3 regions of the Variovorax sp. dw_954 genome follow, and region 3 is predicted to be linked to each of the others. Evidence: predicted binding sites of a transcription regulator. Region 3 holds the regulator's gene; each other region holds the start of a gene.

Region 1 (6,186 bases), on a different contig from region 3:
CGCAGCCAGCTGGCGGGCGCTGCCAGTTGGGTGAGCGCCAGTTTCTCGCTCATCAGGCGGCGCAGGTGCGCCATGTCCTGCGTGGGCTGGGCCGTGCGTACGGTGACGCTTTGGTGCGGCGGCAGGTTGACGCCGTTGAAGCGCTTGAGGTCGAGCGTCCATTGCAGTTCCAGCGCCACCGCGCCGCGCTGGCGTGCGCGCAGCCAGACCTGCAGTGCGGACAACAGGCGGTTGGCCGACCACATGAGCTCGGGCGCGGTTTCGGCGAGCGCGGGCAACTCCAGTTTTTGCTCGAACACGTCGGGCAGCGTGAGCCAGGTGTACTGGTCGGGGCGCAGGCCCCAGGCGACATCCAGCGTTTCCCTCAAGGCCGTATCGAAGCGCCGCGCCAGCCCGCCACGCGGCAGCGCCGCGACATCGCCCCAGGTCTGGCAGCCGAGGCGGGCCAGCACGTCGAGGTGCGGCAGGGCCGCCGTGAGGGTGTCCAGCGGCAAGGCCGCCGGCACATCGGCGGGTGGCTTCTGGCCGCGGGCGAACAGGCGCAGGCGGGCCAGCGCGATCAGGCTGGTCGCGCCTTGCGCCCGCTGCACGCGCCCCTCTGACGGGTTTGCAGCGGAAATCTGGCGCATCAACGAAAGCCGGCCACCCCACAAGCGTTCGCAAGCCGAGACATCGAGGAGCAAGCCCTCGTCGAGCCAGGCCACCCGCGGCGTGAACTGCAGCGCCCACCAGCCGAGTGCCTCGCGCGGGAGTTCGGGTTCAGGCTGCCACCGGAGCGCGACCCAATGCACCTTGTGCTCCTTTCCATGTGTCGATCCGGACCACGACAGGGCCCAGCTCGAGGGGCGCGCCTTGCGGGTGCAGGCGCGCCTTGCGACGCATCTGGCTGGCGGCCAGCAGCGCGCTCATGCGACCGTTGCGCGCGGGCAGCGTGAGCGGCATGGCCAGCGGCGGGCCGCGGCGCTTGAGCAGGTGGACCTGCATATGGGCCTCGTCACGCACCACCTGCAAGCGCAGCCGCGCCGGGGAAGCCGTTTGCGCGACCGATTCGGGCCGGAACACGAACAACAGCGCCTCGTGCTGCGCCGCCGCGAGTTGCAATCGACGCAGTTCGCCCACGCGCGCCTGCGGCAGCCAGGCGAGAACGGCGGCCACGTCGGCGCAGCGCAGTGCCTGCTCGCAGGCCCAGAGGCAGGCGCCGGACGCCTGGCCCCGAATCCACATCAAGGCCTCCACCGGCAACCCTCCCGCCGCCAGCGCCGGACCAAAAGGCTCGTGCGGCGCACCGACCATCACCACCGGCCCGCCCCGGTCCTGCACCGCCTGCGCCAGGGCCGGCAACAGCAACTGCCAGACATGCGCCTCGGGCGTGGATTGCAGCACCTCCGTCATGGCGCCGACGGGCCAGCCGCCGCCGGGCAGTTCGGCATCCAGCGCGGCATGGCCGGTGGCGACGACCTGCGCGTCGGCACCGCCCAGCTCGTCGCCGCGCCACACGTTGTGGCGCCCGGAAGCGAGGAAAGAGTCGAGGGAAAGAAGGCCCATGATGGAATCGATGACTGTATTTTTATACAGTATTTTGATGCCATGGTTTTTTCTTTTTCAAGCGGGGCCTAGCGCTTGTCCCGCACAGGTACGTCTCGATCCTGAAAGGCTGTCAATGGGCCGGAGAGCCAATGGAAGGTCGTCAGGCAACTGCATAAACTGACCTCCAGCAGCACCCTAATGACCGGCGAGTCAGTTCTGGCACACTTCCTGCACGTTTTGTTTCATCTCCTTTCCCAACCTTTCCCGACCGTGTTCCCCATGAAATCCAAAGCAGCGAATGGGTTCGCTGGCGTTGCAATCGCCGCCCTCGCCTTCGCCAGTTCCTTCGCCCACGCCGACTTCCTCGACTGGAGCGACACCTCCGTCGGCTACCGCTACGGCACCCAGTTCCGCGAGCCCTTCAACAAGCAGGACATCGCGAAGAACGTCGTCAACTTCACCCACGCGGATGGCTTCAAGTACGGCACCAACTACCTGAACATCGACGTGCTCAAGTCCGACAGCAAGGACAGCGACGCGACGGAAACGTACATCGTCTATCGCAACACGCTCGATCTCGGCAAGATCACCGGCAACAGCCTTGCCCTGGGACCGGTGCGCGGACTGGGCATCACCAGCGGCCTCGACTGGAACCACAAGAACGATCCCGGCTACGCCTCGCGCAAGCAGATGCTCGTCCTCGGCCCGACCTTCATGATGGACGTGCCAGGCTTCCTCAACGTCAGCGTGCTGGCCCTGTGGGAAAGCAACGAACCCAACAGCATCGACAAGCGCTATTACTACAAGACGCACCCGGCACTGAGCCTGGCCTGGGCAATCCCCCTGGGCGACACCAACCTGTCGTTCGAGGGCTACCTGAACTGGATCGCACCCAAGGGCAAGGACGAGTTCGGCGTGAACACCGCCACCGAAACCAACTTCGACGGCATACTCTGGTACGACGCGGGCGTGCCGCTCAACTGGGGCAAGAACAAGTTCCGGGTGGGCCTGGAATACCAGTACTGGCGCAACAAGTTCGGCAACCCCAGCAGCGTCCCGGGCTCGCTCGCGAAGACGCCGCAGATCCGCGCCGAATACCACTTCTGACGCTGGTCGGCCGATGCGCGGCGGCCGCATTTCCGCATGCCGCATCGGTTGCGACCCTGATGGAAGAGTGCGACCCGCCTCCTAAAATCCGTCGCGAAAATCGGTTCAATCCCGCTGCGGCGGCACCCAGTGCGAAGGGCACTTCATGGAAGCGTGGTTCAGTTCGGAAATGCAGCCGATTTGCCAGTCGCCGATGTTCGTCTCCACCGACCCCGACGTGGTCAAGCTGCAGACCACCGGCGCCTTCAAGGCGCACGACCTGTTCTGGGGCAAAGGCAAGGTCGATGCGGCGCTGTATGGCGCGCATGTCGGCTCGCTCTCATTCTTCGTCCTCCAGTATGGTGCGGCGGTGCGCATCGAGCCGGGGCAACTCGACGGCTTCGTGCTGTTCCAGGTGCCGCTCGCGGGCTCGGCGGAGATCCGGGTGGACGGCAGGCCCGTGGCCGCTTCGCCCAGCACCGGCGCGGTGATCTCGCCCAACCTTGGCCTGGAACTCGACTGGCATGAAGGCTGCCGCCAGCTGCTCGTGAAGATTCCGCGCGAGCGTGTGGAAAACACCTGCCGCGGCCTCCTCGACGACGACCTGTCCCGGCCCATCGAATTCGACCCGGAACTGCAGCTCGACAACGACGCGGGCCGCAGCTGGCAGCATCAACTGGCCAGCCACTTCTGCAACCTGCACATGCCCTCGCCGGCCTTCGCACCGCAACTGTTGCCGGTGCAGGAGGAAGCCCTCATCCACCATCTCCTGCTGCGCCAGGGCAGCAACTATTCGCAGCGCCTGTCGCAGTCACAGCGGGCCGCCGCGCCCCGCGCGGTGCGGGCCGCGCAGCACTTCATCCGCGCGCACCTGTACGAGACCCTCACGCTCGACATGATTGCGAAGGCAAGCGGCGCCAGCGTCCGCAGCCTGTGCCTGGCCTTCCAGAAGCACCTGCAGGAATCGCCGATGGCCTATGTGCGCACCGCCCGGCTGGAACGCGCGCGGCAGGACCTGGTGAGCGCGCCACCCGGCGCCCAGGTCACCGACATTGCCCTGCGCTGGGGCTTCAACCATGTCGGAAGGTTCAGCACGGCCTATCGCAAGCGCTACGGCGAATCGCCGTTGCAGACGCTGCGGGCAGCGTAGCCAGCTTCGCGCCTTCGACCCTTCAGGCGAGCTCTGCCGAATAGTCGATGAGGTAGCCGAGCAGGTAGGCCATGTCGCGCTGCACCTCGAGCAGGCCCGCCGTGGGCTCCAGCGACTGCTCGTCCATGAACAACCGCCGATTGATATCGATCTGCAGCGAGTGCCGCCGCTCCTTCGGCGCGCCCAGCTTGCGCACCAGTTCTATGCCCTTGTACGGATCGTTCAACCCGACGTAGTACCCCCTGCGCTCCAGCAACCGCTGGACACAGCGCGTGACCAGTTTGCCCGCGGTGGTGCCGTCGCGATTGCCGATGACGATGTCGTAGGGCATCTCGCCACCCATCTCCGGCGGATACACCCTTGACCGCGAAGGCATGGAGAGACAGCTCAGATGAATGCCGAAGCCGCAGCGCCTGATGACGCGAAACCAGGCTTCGTCCAGCGCGCAGTGGTACGGCATCCAGTAGTTGGCGATGCGAGCTTCCACTTCTTCGAGCGACAGCGACCGGTCATAGATAGGCATGCCATCGATCGCGCGCCAGACCAGGCCCATGCCAAGACGCGACTGCGCCGGCGCATCGGGGGCAGGCGTAGCGCCTGGCACCACCTCAGGATCGAGGTCCGTGGCGCTGCGATTGACGTCGATGTAGGTGCGCGGGAATGCGGCCTGGACCAGTGTCGCGCCCATGGCGGGGGCGAAGGAGAAGATGCTGTCGATGTACATGCCCTCGGCCTGCCGCAGGTGTTCGAAGTTGCATCCGAATCGAAAATCGTGGGGGTAGATGTCGCCGCTGTGCGGGGAATCGATCAGGACTGCGCTCTCGCGTACGCCGCGCGTTACGGAGACTGGAGGCCTCATGGCTTCAGTCCAGGCTGATGCGAGCGCCGCGCGCGATTCGCCGCAGCGCGACGATGTCGCTGGCGACGCGCGACGCAAATTGATCGGGTGAGGAGGCGCTCGGGTACAGCCCCACGGGTTCCATGCGCTGCCGCACATGCGGCGTCTCGAGAATCCGGTTGACCGATGCGTTCAGCTTGTCGCGCAAGCCCTGGGCCATCCTCGCCGGACCGACCAGGCCGAACCACGTCGGCCCGTTGTTGTCGGGAAGCGAAACCTCCGCGAAGGTCGGGACCTCGGGCAATTCGGGCAGCCGCGCCGGCCAGGTCACCGCAAGAGCGCGCAGGCGGCCCGCGCGAACATGAGGGAGCGCCGTCGCGACCTGATCGAAACCCATGTCGAGATGCCCGGCGACCAGGTCGTTGACCAGGCCGGCACCGCCGCGATAGGGAATGTGGACGATGAAGGTTCGCGTCGATACCTTGAAGATCTCTGCCCCAAAGTGTCCGGCCGAACCGATACCCGGCGAGCCATAGGAAAGCTGCCCCGGACGTGCCCTCGCATACCGGATGAACTCAGCCATGTTGTTCACCGGCAAGGACGACCGTACGAGGAGGACTGCGGGGGCCAGGGCCAGTTCGCCGATATAGGTGAAATCGCTGGCCGGGTTGTAGGGAGGCTTCTTGTAGGCGACCGGTATGGCCACCTGCGTCGACAGGTTCGCAATACCCAGCGTCAGGCCATCCGGCGCAGCCTTCGCCAGTTCTCCCATGCCGATGGCGCCGCCGGCGCCGGCCTTGTTCTGCACCACGACGGGTGTGTCCAACACCTTGGACAAGGCCTCGCTGACGATGCGGCCCACCAGGTCGGTGGTCCCGCCCGCGGAAAACGGCACGATGACCTTGATCGAGGCTTGCAACTGCGCAAGGGAAGGCTTGGCCATGGCCAGGAGCGGCATGGCCGAAAGCACGGTACGACGATGAAGCATGGGTGTGACAGCATGGTGGTTTCAGGAACTTTTTCTTATGTGAGCTATTGTGTATGTGCACCCCGCCGGGGAACAGCGACAAATTCGCTGCAACTCATTCCATTTGGTCACCTTGAAAAGGTTCGTTCCTCCTCACCATCTCCTTCAGGCGCTGCTGGCGACAGCCAGGTTCGGGAGCATGGCGCGCGCGGCCACTCACCTGGATCTCACAGCCAGCGCCGTCAGCAAGCAGGTGCTCGAACTCGAGAACCTGCTGGGCGTGGCGCTGTTCGAGCGCATCCGCAAGCAGCTTCGGCTGACGCCCGCCGGACAGCGTTATGTGGCACGCATCGAACCGCTGATCAGCGAACTCGAAGAGGCCACGAAGTCCGTGGTGGTGGGCGCGGCGCAAGGCATGACGCTGGGCATTTCGAGCGTCCCGTCTTTCGGCGACAAGCATGTGGTCCCGCACCTCAGGGAGTTCAGTGAGCGCCATCCCGATATCGAATTGCGTTTCGTGCCCTACGTGCGCTCGTACGACTTCTCGGTGCCGGAACTCGATTGCGCGATCCGCTTCGGCGAAGGTTCCTGGCCCGGCGCCCGCGCCCACTACCTTGC
Region 2 (6,186 bases), on a different contig from region 3:
CTGGCGCGATGTAGACGTCATACGGGATGTAGGTGTCGTAGGGCTCGACGATGGCCACGCCGAAGACGTTGCGAAAGCCCGCTGCGAAGACCGCCAGCCACAGCAGCGGGCGGACCAGCGCGGACACAAGGCGGCCGGTCTGCTGCGAGAACTTGATGAGTTCGCGCATGACGATGGCGCGCATGGCCTGCAGCGCGTGCGCAATGCCGCGGCGCGGCGCCGTGTCGTCTGCGGCTTCCACCGTCGTGCTGGCGGGGGTCATCGCGTCACCTTGCATTTCTTCTCCGGCGCATCCGCGCCCAGCGTGTCCAGCACGTTGCTGGGGTGCAGCAGGCCGTCGATCGGCGCCTGCGAGATCACGCCCTGGCCGTCGGTCAGCAGGACGGTCTGGCGCAGTTGCCCGTCCCAGGGGCGAAAGCTCAGGCTGGTGCCCTTGGAGCCGTCGATCGGCGTCTTGGCGAGCGCCTGCGCCCAGTTGGCCACCGGCCCCTTGGGCGCCGCGATGGCCGCCGCCACCAGCGCCTTCCCGGCCATCCACGCCGCCCAGTCGCTGGCAGTCATCGGCCGGCCGACAGCCTTGGCGAAGCGGCGCGACACCTGCGGCGCGCCGTAGCGCTCGAATTGCGCGTGCCAGGCCACTGCCACCAGCCCCGCGTCACCCACCACCGGCCGCGGCAGCACGATGCGGTACGGCAGGGTGCGCGCGAATTCGCCGTCGCTGTCGACCACCCAGACCGCGTCGTAGGTGCTGCCGGCCGTCAGCAGCAGCGGGTTGGCCAGGTCGCGCTCGCGCGGGTCGGCGGACAGCTTGAAGGGCTTGGTCGCCACCACCTGCAGGCCGTAGCGCTTGATCGACGCCTGGACCGTGGCGGCGCGCAACTGGTCCTGCGCACTCTGCCCCACCAGCAGCAACAGCTTGTTCCATTTGCGTGACACAAGGGTTTGCGCCAAGGCATCGGCGCGCATGCGTTCGCTCGGCAGGATGTGGAACAGGCGCGCCCGGCAATCCTGCTCGCGCAGGCTGTCGGCCGGGTCGCCGATGTTGATGACCGGCACCTTCACCGCGTCCGCGACGGCCAGCGTCCAGTCGGTCGGCAGGTCGGTGAGCAGGACTGCCGCGCCGGCCTTCTCCGCGGCCTGGGCGGCCGTTCGGGCGGCCGCCAGCGAGTCGGCCGGCTGGCTCGTCAGCGCCACGCCGGCATCGACCGCCTGGAGTTCGAATTCGCTTTCCTCCAGCGCGACCTGCAAGCCGTCGTTCGCGGGGCCGTCGGTATGGCCCAGGAAATGACGCTCGACAAGCGAGCGCTCCAGCCGGGGGTCATCGGCCGGAACGATCAAGGTGGCCTTCAGCGGCGTGACCGCGCCGGCCGCACCCGCCACGCTCGCGCCCAGCGCCGCCACCAGCAGCGCCAAACCCACGCGGCAGGCTCGCCCCTTCATTCCACCACCACCAGGCCGTAGGGAACGCGCCCGACCGGGATGCTCTTGAGCGGCTTGGCACCGGCCACGTCGACCACCGTCACGTCGTCGCTCAGGCCGTTCACCACATAGAGCCGCGCCTCGGCCTTGTCGAGCGTGAGGTTCCATGCCCGCTTGCCGACCAGCACGAGATTCGTGACCTTGCGCTGCGCCACGTCGACGAAGGCCACGTGGTTGGCCCGGCCCAGCGCCACGAAGGCGCGCTTGCCGTCTTGCGAGATCTGGATGCCGACCGGCGTGATGTCCTCGGCGCGCGCGCCCTTGACCTCGAAGTTGACAGTGGCGATCACAGACTGGCTGGCCGTGTCGATGACGCTGACGCTGGCATCGAGTTCGTTGGTCACCCACAGTTCCTTGCCGTCGGGCGTGAAGGCCAGGCGGCGCGGCCGCTTGCCGACCTTGACGTTCTTCACCACCTTGGCGGTGGCGACGTCGATGACGTGGACCAGGCTCGCCACCTCGGACGTGACGTACAGCGTCTTGCCGTCCGCGCTGACCTTGACGCCCTCGGGCTCCTTGCCGACCTTGACCGACTTGACCACCTTGCCGGTGGCCGCATCGACGAAGCTGGTGGCGCCCTCGTCCTCGTTGGAGACGTAGATGGTCTTGCCGTCCGGCGAGATGTCGAAGGCTTCGGGCTCATCGCCGAGCGGTATGCGGCGCACCGACTTGCCGGTGGCGGGGTCGATCACGTCGGCGGCGTTGGAGTCGGTGCAGGCGACCATGATCATGTGCTCCGGCGTCATCTGGATGTGGCGGCCGCGCTTGCAGGTGGGGATGGTGCCTTTCACCGTGAGCGTGGCCAGGTCGATCATGGTGAGCGCCTGGTCCTTCTCGCTCGACACATAGGCCGTGCCCTGGGCCATCGCGGCCCCGCCCATGCACAGCCCCAGCGCCACCGCGCCCGCACCGGCCATGCGCTTGCCCCACACACCAACGTCATTCATGTACTCGTCTCCTTTTGTCTGGTCTCGTTCGTGCGCGAGATGAAGCCTGCTTCCAGCGTCGGCCCGCCCAGCGCCTGCGTCACCTCGGCCGGCGTGCCGTCGCACAACAGCTCGCCCTTGTGCAGCACCAGCACGCGGTCGGCGCCCTCGGCCTCACCCACCAGATGGGTGGCCCACAGCACGCCCACGCCGCGCTCCTTCACGTCGGCACGCAGCGCACGCATCAGGTCCTGGCGCGACTTGGGGTCCAGCCCCACCGTGGCTTCGTCCATCAGCAGCACGGAGGGTCGATGCAGCAAGGCACGCACAAGTTCCACCTTGCGCCGGTTGCCGCCGGAGAGTTCGCGCACCTTGCGGTCGAGGTTGGGCTCGATGCCGAGGCGGGCGCAGTCGGCCTCGATCCGCTGCACCGCCAGGCGCCGCGGCAAGCCGTGCAGGTCCGCCTGGAACAGCAGGTTGCGCCGGATGCTGAGGTCCAGGTCGAGCGAGATCTGCTGGAACACCACGCCGATGTGACGCAGCGCCGCTGTCGCCGAGCGGCCCAGCGAATGGCCCGCCACCTCGACCTCGCCCTCGTCCGCCGCGAACAGCCCCGTGAGCACCTGGAACAGCGTCGACTTGCCGGCGCCGTTCGGGCCCAGCAGCGCGACGAATTGCCCCGACGCCAGGCTCAATGAAAGTCCCTTCAATGCCACGCGTGCGCCGTACCGTTTGGTCAGGCCGGTGGTCCGGAGCATGGTCTTCGAAAGTGTCTCTGGCATTGATCGGTTGTCGTGGTCGGTCAAGGCAATCCGCATTGGACTGCTGCATTCTTGTTGGCGAGTGAGGGCCGGCCACAGGGCGGATGCGGAGCCTCCATCAAGCAATACCCGCGCCCATGGTTTTTCTGCCGCCGTCGCATGCGTCGTCTGCCTCCGGATGACACCGTTGCCGGTGAAACACTCTGTGTCGAAAGTGGTTGCCACATTTCTGATGCAGCACCCACCGACCGATGCTGCGGCCATTGGCCGGATCGCACTTCATGGTGAACCCTGAGAGCGCTGCGATCCAGGCGCGGGCCCGCGCTGCGCGCCAGCGTCGCGCGACTCGCACGCCAGTCGCCCGGCGTGACCTGCGATCCCCCGCAAACAGGTCCCTTGGCTAGGGTTTCCCCTCGCAATGTGCTTCAGCACGGCGCATGCGCGGGCGGCAACTCATCGTTGCAAGACGCCACGAATGCGGCGTCCTGAAGCAGGCGCGCAACTTGCATTTACTTCGCTGGCCGGCTTCGTCGAGTTGCTCGGCAGGCGCCTGTTTGCGGTTGGTGCGGGCAGGCTCTGATGTTCCAAAACAAGGAGACTTCGATGCGATTTTCCGGGCACTTACTAGGGCGCACCTGGCGCCTGCTGGCGGCGGCGCTACTTGCGGTGCCGGCATTGGCGCATGCCAATGCCGATGTCGAGAAAAATATCGCCAACTCGAAGAATTGGGCGATGCAGGCTGGCGACATGTACAACCAGCGCTACAGCAAGCTCAAGCAGATCAACACGGGCAACGTCGGCAAGATGCAGGTCGCGTGGATGTTCTCCACCGGCGTGCTGCGCGGCCATGAAGGCTCGCCGCTGGTGATCGACGGGACGATGTACCTGCACTCGCCCTTCCCCAACAAGGTCTTCGCGATCGACCTCGACACGCAGAAGATCATCTGGAAGTACGAGCCCAAGCAGGATCCGGCTGTGATCCCGCAGATGTGCTGCGACACCGTGTACCGCGGCCTGGCGTATGCAGAGGGCAAGGTCCTGCTGCAACAGGCCGACAGCAACCTGGTCGCGCTCGACGCCAAGACCGGCAAGGTGATCTGGACCGTCAAGAACGGCGACCCGAAGCTCGGCGCGGTCAACACCAATGCGCCGCACGTCTTCAAGGACAAGGTCATCACCGGCATCAGCGGCGGCGAATGGGGCGTGCGCGGCTTCATCGCAGCCTACAACCTGAGCGACGGCAAGCTGGCCTGGAAGGGCTACAGCGTCGGACCCGATGCAGAAATGCTGATGGACCCGCAGAAGACCATGACCTGGACCGACGGCAAGATGGCGCCGGTGGGCCCCGACTCCTCGCTGAAGACCTGGAAGGGCGACCAGTGGAAGATCGGCGGCGGCACCACCTGGGGCTGGTACAGCTACGACAAGGCGCTCAACCTGATGTACTACGGCTCGGGCAATCCGTCGACGTGGAATCCGTCGCAGCGGCCCGGTGACAACAAGTGGTCGATGACCATCTGGGCGCGTGACGTGGACACCGGCATGGCCAAGTGGGTCTACCAGATGACGCCCTTCGACGAATGGGACTTTGACGGCGTGAACGAAATGATCCTGGCCGACATCGACGTCAAGGGCAAGCCCACCAAGGCGCTCGTGCACTTCGACCGCAACGGCTTCGCCTACACGATGGACCGCGTGACGGGTGCGCTGCTGGTTGCCGAAAAGTATGACCCGAACGTCAATTGGGCCACCAACGTCGACATGAAGACCGGCCGCCCGCAAGTGGTTGCGAAGTACTCGACGGCGCAGAACGGACCGGACGTCAACAGCAAGGGCATCTGCCCGGCAGCCTTGGGAAGCAAGGACCAGCAGCCTGCGTCCTACGACCCTGAAACCAAGCTCTTCTACGTGCCGACCAACCACGTCTGCATGGACTACGAGCCGTTCAAGGTCGAGTACACGGCCGGCCAGCCATATGTGGGCGCGACGCTCTCGATGTTCCCGGCGCCGAACAGCCATGGCGGCATGGGCAACTTCATCTCCTGGAACGCCGGCACCGGCAAGATCGTGCAGAGCCACCCCGAGAAGTTCTCGGTGTGGAGCGGCTCGCTCAACACCGCGGGTGGCCTGTCGTGCTACGGCACGCTGGAGGGCTACCTGAAGTGCGTGGACAAGAAGAACATCAACAAGGAACTCTTCAAGTTCAAGACGCCGTCCGGGATCATCGGCAACGTGTTCAGCTATGAGCACAAGGGCAAGCAGTACATCGGCGTGTTCTCGGGCATTGGCGGCTGGGCCGGCATCGGCATGGCAGCGGGCCTCGAGAAGGACCAGGACGGCCTGGGCGCAGTGGGCGGCTACCGCGAGCTCAACCAGTACACGGAGCTGGGCGGCTCCTTGACAGTCTTCGCGCTGCCGAACTGAGCGCGTTGAACGCAGGGTAAGTACCGGGGAACCACGAGCCCCCGACCCTGTTCTCATACCGAAGAGGGGCAGCTGGCACCTACTGGCTGCCCCTCTTTTCAATTGATCGAAAACAGGGCTGAATAGAAATCATGAGACTGAAAATCGCGTTGATCGGCGCTTGCGCGCTGTTGTGCATGGGTGGTGCCGTTGCGGCTCACGCGGAAGACAAACCGTACAAGGTGGTGGACGGCTACAAGGTCGACAGCGAGACCATGAAGGGCTTCCGGGCCTGGCGTGCCGCGGCCTGCGACCGGTGCCATGGGGCCAACCAGGAAGGCCTCGTCGGGCCATCGCTGGTCAACAGCCTCAAGACCCTGACCAAGGACGAGTTCGTCAAGACCGTGACCAACGGTCGGCTGGACAAGGGCATGCAGAGCTTCGGCAACAGCCCGGTCGTCATGGACAACATCAATCAGCTCTACGCATATCTCAAAGGCCGATCCGATGGCGCCATCACCCGCGCCAAGGTCGAAGAAATGCCCAAATGAACGGCATCCGCGCGCTGGCCCTCGCCGCCCTGCCCCTGACCTTGCTGGCAACCGGCGCGGTGGCGC
Region 3 (6,186 bases):
AGGTCGCTTTCCGGCGCGTGCCGGTGGCCTTCGTCGGCAACGACGTCGAAAGCAAGCAGCGCATGTACTACGCGCTGGAGGCGATGGGCAAGGTCGACGACATGCAGATGAAGATCTTCGACGCCATCCACCGCCAACGCCAGCCGGTCATGGGCGACGACGCGATCCTGGCCTGGGTGGCCAAGCAGCCGGAACTCGACGCCAAGAAATTCGGCGAGATGTTCAAGTCCTTCTCGGTCGCCGGCAAGGCCAAGCGCGCCACGCAACTGCAGAACGACTACCAGGTCACCGGCGTTCCGGCGTTCGGCGTGGCCGGTCGCTGGTACGTGGACGGCGAACTGGCCCGCAGCATGGAGCGTGCGTTGCAGATTACCGACTACTTGGTCGTCGAAGCGCGCAAGGGTTGAGAAAAGTCAACTGGCAGTAAATATCGACCTCCGACACTGGGCCTTTCGTCAAGGCCGCGTCAGCCTGCCGCATACAATGGGCGCAGCAAGTTTCGTGCCTTTATGACAACGCGCCCCATCCACCACTCCCAGCTTCCATCCCTACGCAAGGCAACCCTGAGTCTGCTCGCAGTGGCGGCCGTGGCGGGTGCGCCGCTTGCGCACGCTGAAAAGGCCGACCGCGCCAAGCCGATGAACATCGAGTCGGACGCCATGCGCTACGACGACCTGAAGCAGACCAGCGTGTTCACCGGCACGGTGGTCGTCACCAAGGGCACGATCATCATCCGCGGCGCGCGCATCGACGTGCGGCAGGACCCGGAGGGCTACCAGTACGGCGTGGTCACCGCCGCGCCCGGCAAGCTGGCCTACTACAAGCAGAAGCGCGATGCACCCGGCGGCGACGAGTGGATCGAAGGCGAGTCCGACCGCATCGAGTACGACAGCCGCGCCGACAACGTCAAGTTCATCGGCCATGCCGTGATGCGCCGCCTGATCGGCAGCAAGGTCAACGACGAAAGCAGCGGCCCGCTGATCGTCTACGACCAGAGCAACGACACCTTCACCGTCAACGGCTCGACCGTGCCGCCGGACGCCGCCGTGTCGTCCGGCACGCAGGGCGCGCGCGTGCGTGCCGTGCTCACGCCGCGCCCGCCGGTCAATGCATTGCCGGGCAGTCCCCGGGCTGGTTCCGCGCCTCCGGCGCCAGCGCCGGCCCCGGGCGCCGGCCTGCGCTCCACCACCACGCTCGGTGGGGAAGCGCCCCCGTGATGCGCAACGACAACGCCCTGATCGACACAGGCGGCGAGCCCTTGCTCGGGTCGGGTGGGGGCGCCGTCACGGCGGTCCCCGGCAACGGCAGCCGCCTCGACGCGCGCGGCCTGCAGAAGTCCTACGGCAGCCGCATGGTGGTCAAGGACGTGTCGCTCGGCGTGCAGAAGGGCGAAGTGGTCGGCTTGCTGGGCCCCAACGGCGCCGGCAAGACCACGTCCTTCTACATGATCGTCGGGCTGGTCCGGGCCGATGCCGGCGACATCACCATCGACGGCGAGCCGATCGCGCACATGCCGATCCACCGCCGCGCGCGCATGGGCCTGAGCTACCTGCCGCAGGAAGCTTCGATCTTCCGCAAGCTCACGGTCGAGCAGAACGTGCGCGCCGTGCTGGAGCTGCAATTCGAGACCAATGCCAACGGCAAGCGGGTGCCGCTCGGCAAGGCGCGCATCGAGGAGCGCCTGACCGAGCTCCTGAGCGACCTGCGCGTCGAACATCTGCGCGATTCCCCGGCACTGTCACTGTCGGGCGGCGAGCGCAGGCGCGTGGAAATCGCGCGGGCGCTGGCCACGCAGCCGCGCTTCATCCTGCTGGACGAGCCCTTCGCGGGGATCGACCCGATCGCCGTGATCGAGATCCAGCGGATCATCAGCTTCCTGAAGGGGCGCGGCATCGGCGTGCTCATCACGGATCACAACGTGCGGGAGACGCTGGGCATCTGCGATCACGCTTTCATCATCAGCGACGGGCAAGTGCTGGCACAAGGCACGCCTTCGGAGATCGTCGACAACGCGGAGGTACGCAGGGTGTACCTCGGCGAGCATTTCAGAATGTAGGGGCCTTCGGCATGAAGCAAGGCCTGTCGCTGCGCGTATCGCAGCACCTGGCACTGACGCCCCAATTGCAGCAGTCGATCCGGCTGCTGCAACTGTCGACGCTGGAACTGAGCCAGGAAGTCGAGCAGATGCTCGACGACAACCCGTTCCTCGAACGCACCGCGGAGGAGGCTGTGCGCGAGGAGTTCGGCCTCGAAGCCGCCGACGCGCCGCCGCCGCGTGACGACGACTTCGCCACCCCACCGATCGCCAACGGCGCGGACGGCCCTGCCTCCGCCACCGCGTCGAGCGAGGCGGATTCCGCCACCGCCGATGCGACCGCGGACGGCGTCTCCGACAGCGAGCCCGACTGGGGCGGCGACGGCACTGTCGACATGGTGCCCGACGACAGCGAATGGGGCGGCGACGCCCCCGCGCGCGCCAACAACCTGGGCGGCGACGAGCGCGCCGACGCCACCGAGCTGGCGCGCAGCCAGGAGTCGCTGCAGGCCTTCCTGCACCGCCAGGCCCTGGGCCTGCGCCTCGACGAGACCGACCGCGCCGCGCTGAGTTTCCTGATCGAGTCGCTCAACGACGACGGCTACCTGGAGGACTCGCTGCCTGCGCTGGCCTCGGGCCTGGCCGGCAACGACAACGACGAGTTCGACGAACTGGTGCATCGCTTCCAGATGGCGCTGGGCCTGCTGCAGAGCCTGGAGCCGGTCGGCGTGGGTGCGCGCGACCTGGGCGAATGCCTGGCGATCCAGTTGCGCGCGCTGGCGCGTGCCGATGAAGCCGAGGACGAGGAGCAGGTGCGCAAGGTCGCCATCGCCATCTGCAAATTGCCGATGGACCTGCTGGCCCGCCGCGACTTCAAGCGCCTGGCCACGCTCACCAAGAGCAACGAGGAACTGGTGCGCGCGGCGATGCAGCTCATCGCGCGGCTGGAGCCCAAGCCGGGCCGCCGCTTCGTCGACGTGGAGCGCAACGTGGTCGTGCCCGACGTGATCGTCACGCGCACCGGTCGCGGCGCCACGCTCAGGTTCCGCGTCATGCTCAACCCCGACGTCATGCCGCGCCTGCGCGTGCACGACATCTACGCCGGTGCGCTGAAGGCGCACAAGGGCGAGGGCAGCCAGGCGCTGTCGCAGCGGCTGCAGGAGGCACGCTGGTTCATCAAGAACATACAGCAGCGATTCGACACGATCCTGCGCGTAAGCAACGCCATCGTCGAGCGGCAGAAGAACTTCTTCGTGCACGGCGAACTGGCAATGCGGCCACTGGTGTTGCGCGAGATTGCCGACGAACTCGGGCTGCACGAGTCGACGATCAGCCGCGTGACGACCGCGAAGTACATGTCGACGCCCTACGGCACGGTGGAACTCAAGTACTTCTTCGGGTCGGCGCTGGGTACGGAGACCGGCGGGAATGCGTCCAGCACGGCGGTGCGGGCGCTGATCAAGCAGTTCGTGACGAGCGAGAACATCAAGAAGCCGCTGTCGGACAGCCAGATCTCGGACATGCTCAAGGAGCAGGGGATCGAGTGCGCGCGGCGGACGGTGGCGAAGTACCGCGAAGCACTGCGGATCGCGCCGGCGAATTTACGCAAGGCTTTGTAGTGCGTCCCAGCGTTGCAGTGCAATGTTGCAACCGCTTAGGCCTCCGCAAAAGTCGCTAACTTTCGTCAAGTTGTGGCTTGGTTGCGTTTGCAGCTTTCATGTCGCTCACAGGGGATGCGCGGGCCGGCACGCGCTGTGCCGCTACAATACATTTAGACATAATTGTTAGCGACCGCTATAACTCGGTAGTCACTGCGCGGATGGGCGCTACGCCTCCAACCACACGCAATCTTGTCCCGGCGGCCCGGACTTGTTTCAAGTCGCCCATAGGAACTCCGCGAACTGGTCCAAGACCCAGTTCGGTGAGTGCCTGAAAACCCATCGCTTGCTTCGGCGTGCTGCCTATTGCCGCAGGTCGATTTGATTTCGCATCCATGAACATCACCATCATCGGCACCGGCTATGTCGGGCTCGTCACTGGCGTCTGCCTGGCCGACCTCGGCAACCACGTTTTCTGCCTCGACCTCGACCCGGTCAAGATCCAGACGCTCAACAGCGGCGGCATCCCCATCTACGAGGCCGGCCTGGCCGACCTCGTGCACTCGAACGTGGCCGCCAAACGCCTGACCTTCTCGACCGACGTCGAGGCGGCCGTGGCGCATGGCGACGTGCAGTTCATCGCGGTCGGCACGCCGCCCGACGAAGATGGCAGCGCCGACCTGAAATATGTGCTGGCCGCGGCGCGCAGCATCGGGCGCAGCATGAACGCCTTCAAGGTCATTGTCGACAAGTCGACCGTGCCCGTGGGCACCGCGGAGAAAGTCGGCGCGGCCATCCGCGACGAACTTACGAAGCGCGGCATGGCCGACCAGCGCTTTGCCGTCGTCAGCAACCCTGAGTTCCTGAAGGAAGGCGCGGCCGTCGAGGATTTCATGCGCCCCGACCGCATCGTGCTGGGCGTGGATGACAACGACGATGGCCGAGACGCGCTCGCCGCCATGCGCAAGCTGTACGCGCCCTTCAACCGCAACCACGAGCGCATGCGCGTGATGAACGTGAAGTCCGCCGAGTTCACCAAGTACGCGGCCAACGCGATGCTGGCCACGCGCATCAGCTTCATGAACGAGCTGGCCAACCTGGCCGACAAGGTGGGCGCCGACATCGAGATGGTGCGCCAGGGCATCGGCTCCGACCCGCGCATCGGCTACAGCTTCCTGTACGCGGGCACCGGTTACGGCGGCAGTTGCTTTCCGAAGGACGTGCAGGCGCTGATGCGCTCCGCGGGTGAATACGGGCAGCGGCTGCAGGTGCTGGAATCGGTCGAGGCGGTCAACGACGCGCAGAAGCACGTCCTCGTGCGCAAGATATTCGAGCGCTTCGGCAATGATCTCCATGGCAAGACCTTCGCCGTGTGGGGCCTGGCCTTCAAGCCCAACACCGACGACATGCGCGAGGCGCCGAGCCGCGTGTTGCTGGGTGCGCTGGCCCGCGCCGGCGCGCGCATCGTGGCGCACGACCCGGTGGCGGTGCAGGAGACCCAGCGCGTGCTGCCGCAGGACTTTGCCGATGCGCCGGAGTGCATCGACCGCATCGAGTACGCGACCGACCCGATGGCCGCGTTGGCAGGTGCCGACGCGCTGGTCATCGTGACCGAGTGGAAAGCCTATCGAAGTCCCAACCTTGAGCGGCTCAAGGCGGTGATGAAAGCGCCGGTGATCTTCGATGGGCGCAATCTCTACGAGCCGGAGACGATGCGCGAGGCGGGCGTCAGCTATTTCGGCATCGGCCGAAACAGTTCCTGACCAAATCCGCCAGTTGGCCGGATCTGCGCGGGCGCAGGAGGATGGCGGTGTAGTTGATCGCGCTGGTTGCTCGCGGTGCGGCTATCGGGCTAAAAAGCAACACCCGCTGCGGCCATCGCTAGTTGCATGCGCATCCGCGGCAATTCTGAAAAGCTGTCAACTCACGCCAAGTTGATGGCTTTGTCGCCTTTGTGCACATTCATGCTCCGCACAACAATTGTGAAGATTCACTAACGCAGGCGGCAATTTTATCCTGCTAAAATACATTTCGTTATGAAAGTTAACGACTGCCACACGAGGCAGTCGTGGGTAGTCAGTGGGTCGTCAGTACCCACGGCGCGCGTTTTTCAACGCGGCGACACGCCAAACCCCAGCAGCAATTCTCTCCAGCGCCTCTCTACTGAAATTTCTGATGAACAAACTCGCGAAAACGAACGGGATCAAACTTTTTGCTTGCGCTGTGGCGCTGGCTTCCCTCGCTGCATGCGGCGGTGGCGGTGGCGGGGGCGGCGGGGGCTTCCTGCCGATCACGGGTGGCGGCAACGGCGCGGGTACGGGTACCGAGGTCTCCGGCACGGCGGCGCGCGGCGCGATGCTCGTGGGTGCAACGGTTTCGATGACGTGCGCAAACGGCGCGACGGTCGCAGGTTCGACCAACGGCCTGGGCGTGTTCACGACCAACAAGGTCGCGTTGACCTACCCGTGCGTCGGCAAGGCAACCCTGGGCAACCTGTCCTATCGCGGCGTCCTGTTCTCCGGCTCGGTGGCCAATTTCACGCCCCTGACCGAC

What was found. Region 3 encodes sigma-54, which starts transcription at its own class of promoters, with help from an activator protein. Its sites were predicted from a motif close to TGGCANGNAANCTGCTTT; they were not measured.
Region 1: HB681_RS05625 (outer envelope protein) is a predicted target of sigma-54. The motif match lies at 1,745-1,762, and genes of this name have one in related genera.
Region 2: HB681_RS10615 (methanol/ethanol family PQQ-dependent dehydrogenase) is a predicted target of sigma-54. The motif match lies at 3,659-3,676, and genes of this name have one in related genera.

Annotation. Positions count from the first base shown of each region.
Region 1 is NZ_JAAVVD010000002.1:531,896-538,081, reverse strand. Features, by position in the region: gene HB681_RS05635 (DNA polymerase Y family protein) at 1-791, opposite strand, end outside; gene imuA (translesion DNA synthesis-associated protein ImuA) at 760-1,545, opposite strand; gene HB681_RS05625 (outer envelope protein) at 1,807-2,634, shown strand; gene HB681_RS05620 (AraC family transcriptional regulator) at 2,780-3,763, shown strand; gene HB681_RS05615 (N-formylglutamate amidohydrolase) at 3,786-4,622, opposite strand; gene HB681_RS05610 (tripartite tricarboxylate transporter substrate binding protein) at 4,627-5,589, opposite strand; gene HB681_RS05605 (LysR substrate-binding domain-containing protein) at 5,639-6,186, shown strand, end outside.
Region 2 is NZ_JAAVVD010000005.1:122,434-128,619, reverse strand. Features, by position in the region: gene HB681_RS10635 (ABC transporter permease) at 1-184, opposite strand, end outside; gene HB681_RS10630 (ABC transporter substrate-binding protein) at 259-1,440, opposite strand; gene HB681_RS10625 (PQQ-dependent catabolism-associated beta-propeller protein) at 1,437-2,396, opposite strand; gene HB681_RS10620 (ABC transporter ATP-binding protein) at 2,423-3,163, opposite strand; gene HB681_RS10615 (methanol/ethanol family PQQ-dependent dehydrogenase) at 3,770-5,590, shown strand; gene HB681_RS10610 (cytochrome c) at 5,767-6,120, shown strand; gene HB681_RS10605 (substrate-binding domain-containing protein) at 6,117-6,186, shown strand, end outside.
Region 3 is NZ_JAAVVD010000010.1:47,644-53,829, reverse strand. Features, by position in the region: gene HB681_RS17015 (thiol:disulfide interchange protein DsbA/DsbL) at 1-407, shown strand, start outside; gene lptA (lipopolysaccharide transport periplasmic protein LptA) at 510-1,217, shown strand; gene lptB (LPS export ABC transporter ATP-binding protein) at 1,214-2,056, shown strand; gene HB681_RS17000 (RNA polymerase factor sigma-54) at 2,068-3,654, shown strand; gene HB681_RS16995 (UDP-glucose/GDP-mannose dehydrogenase family protein) at 4,029-5,396, shown strand; gene HB681_RS16990 (hypothetical protein) at 5,857-6,186, shown strand, end outside.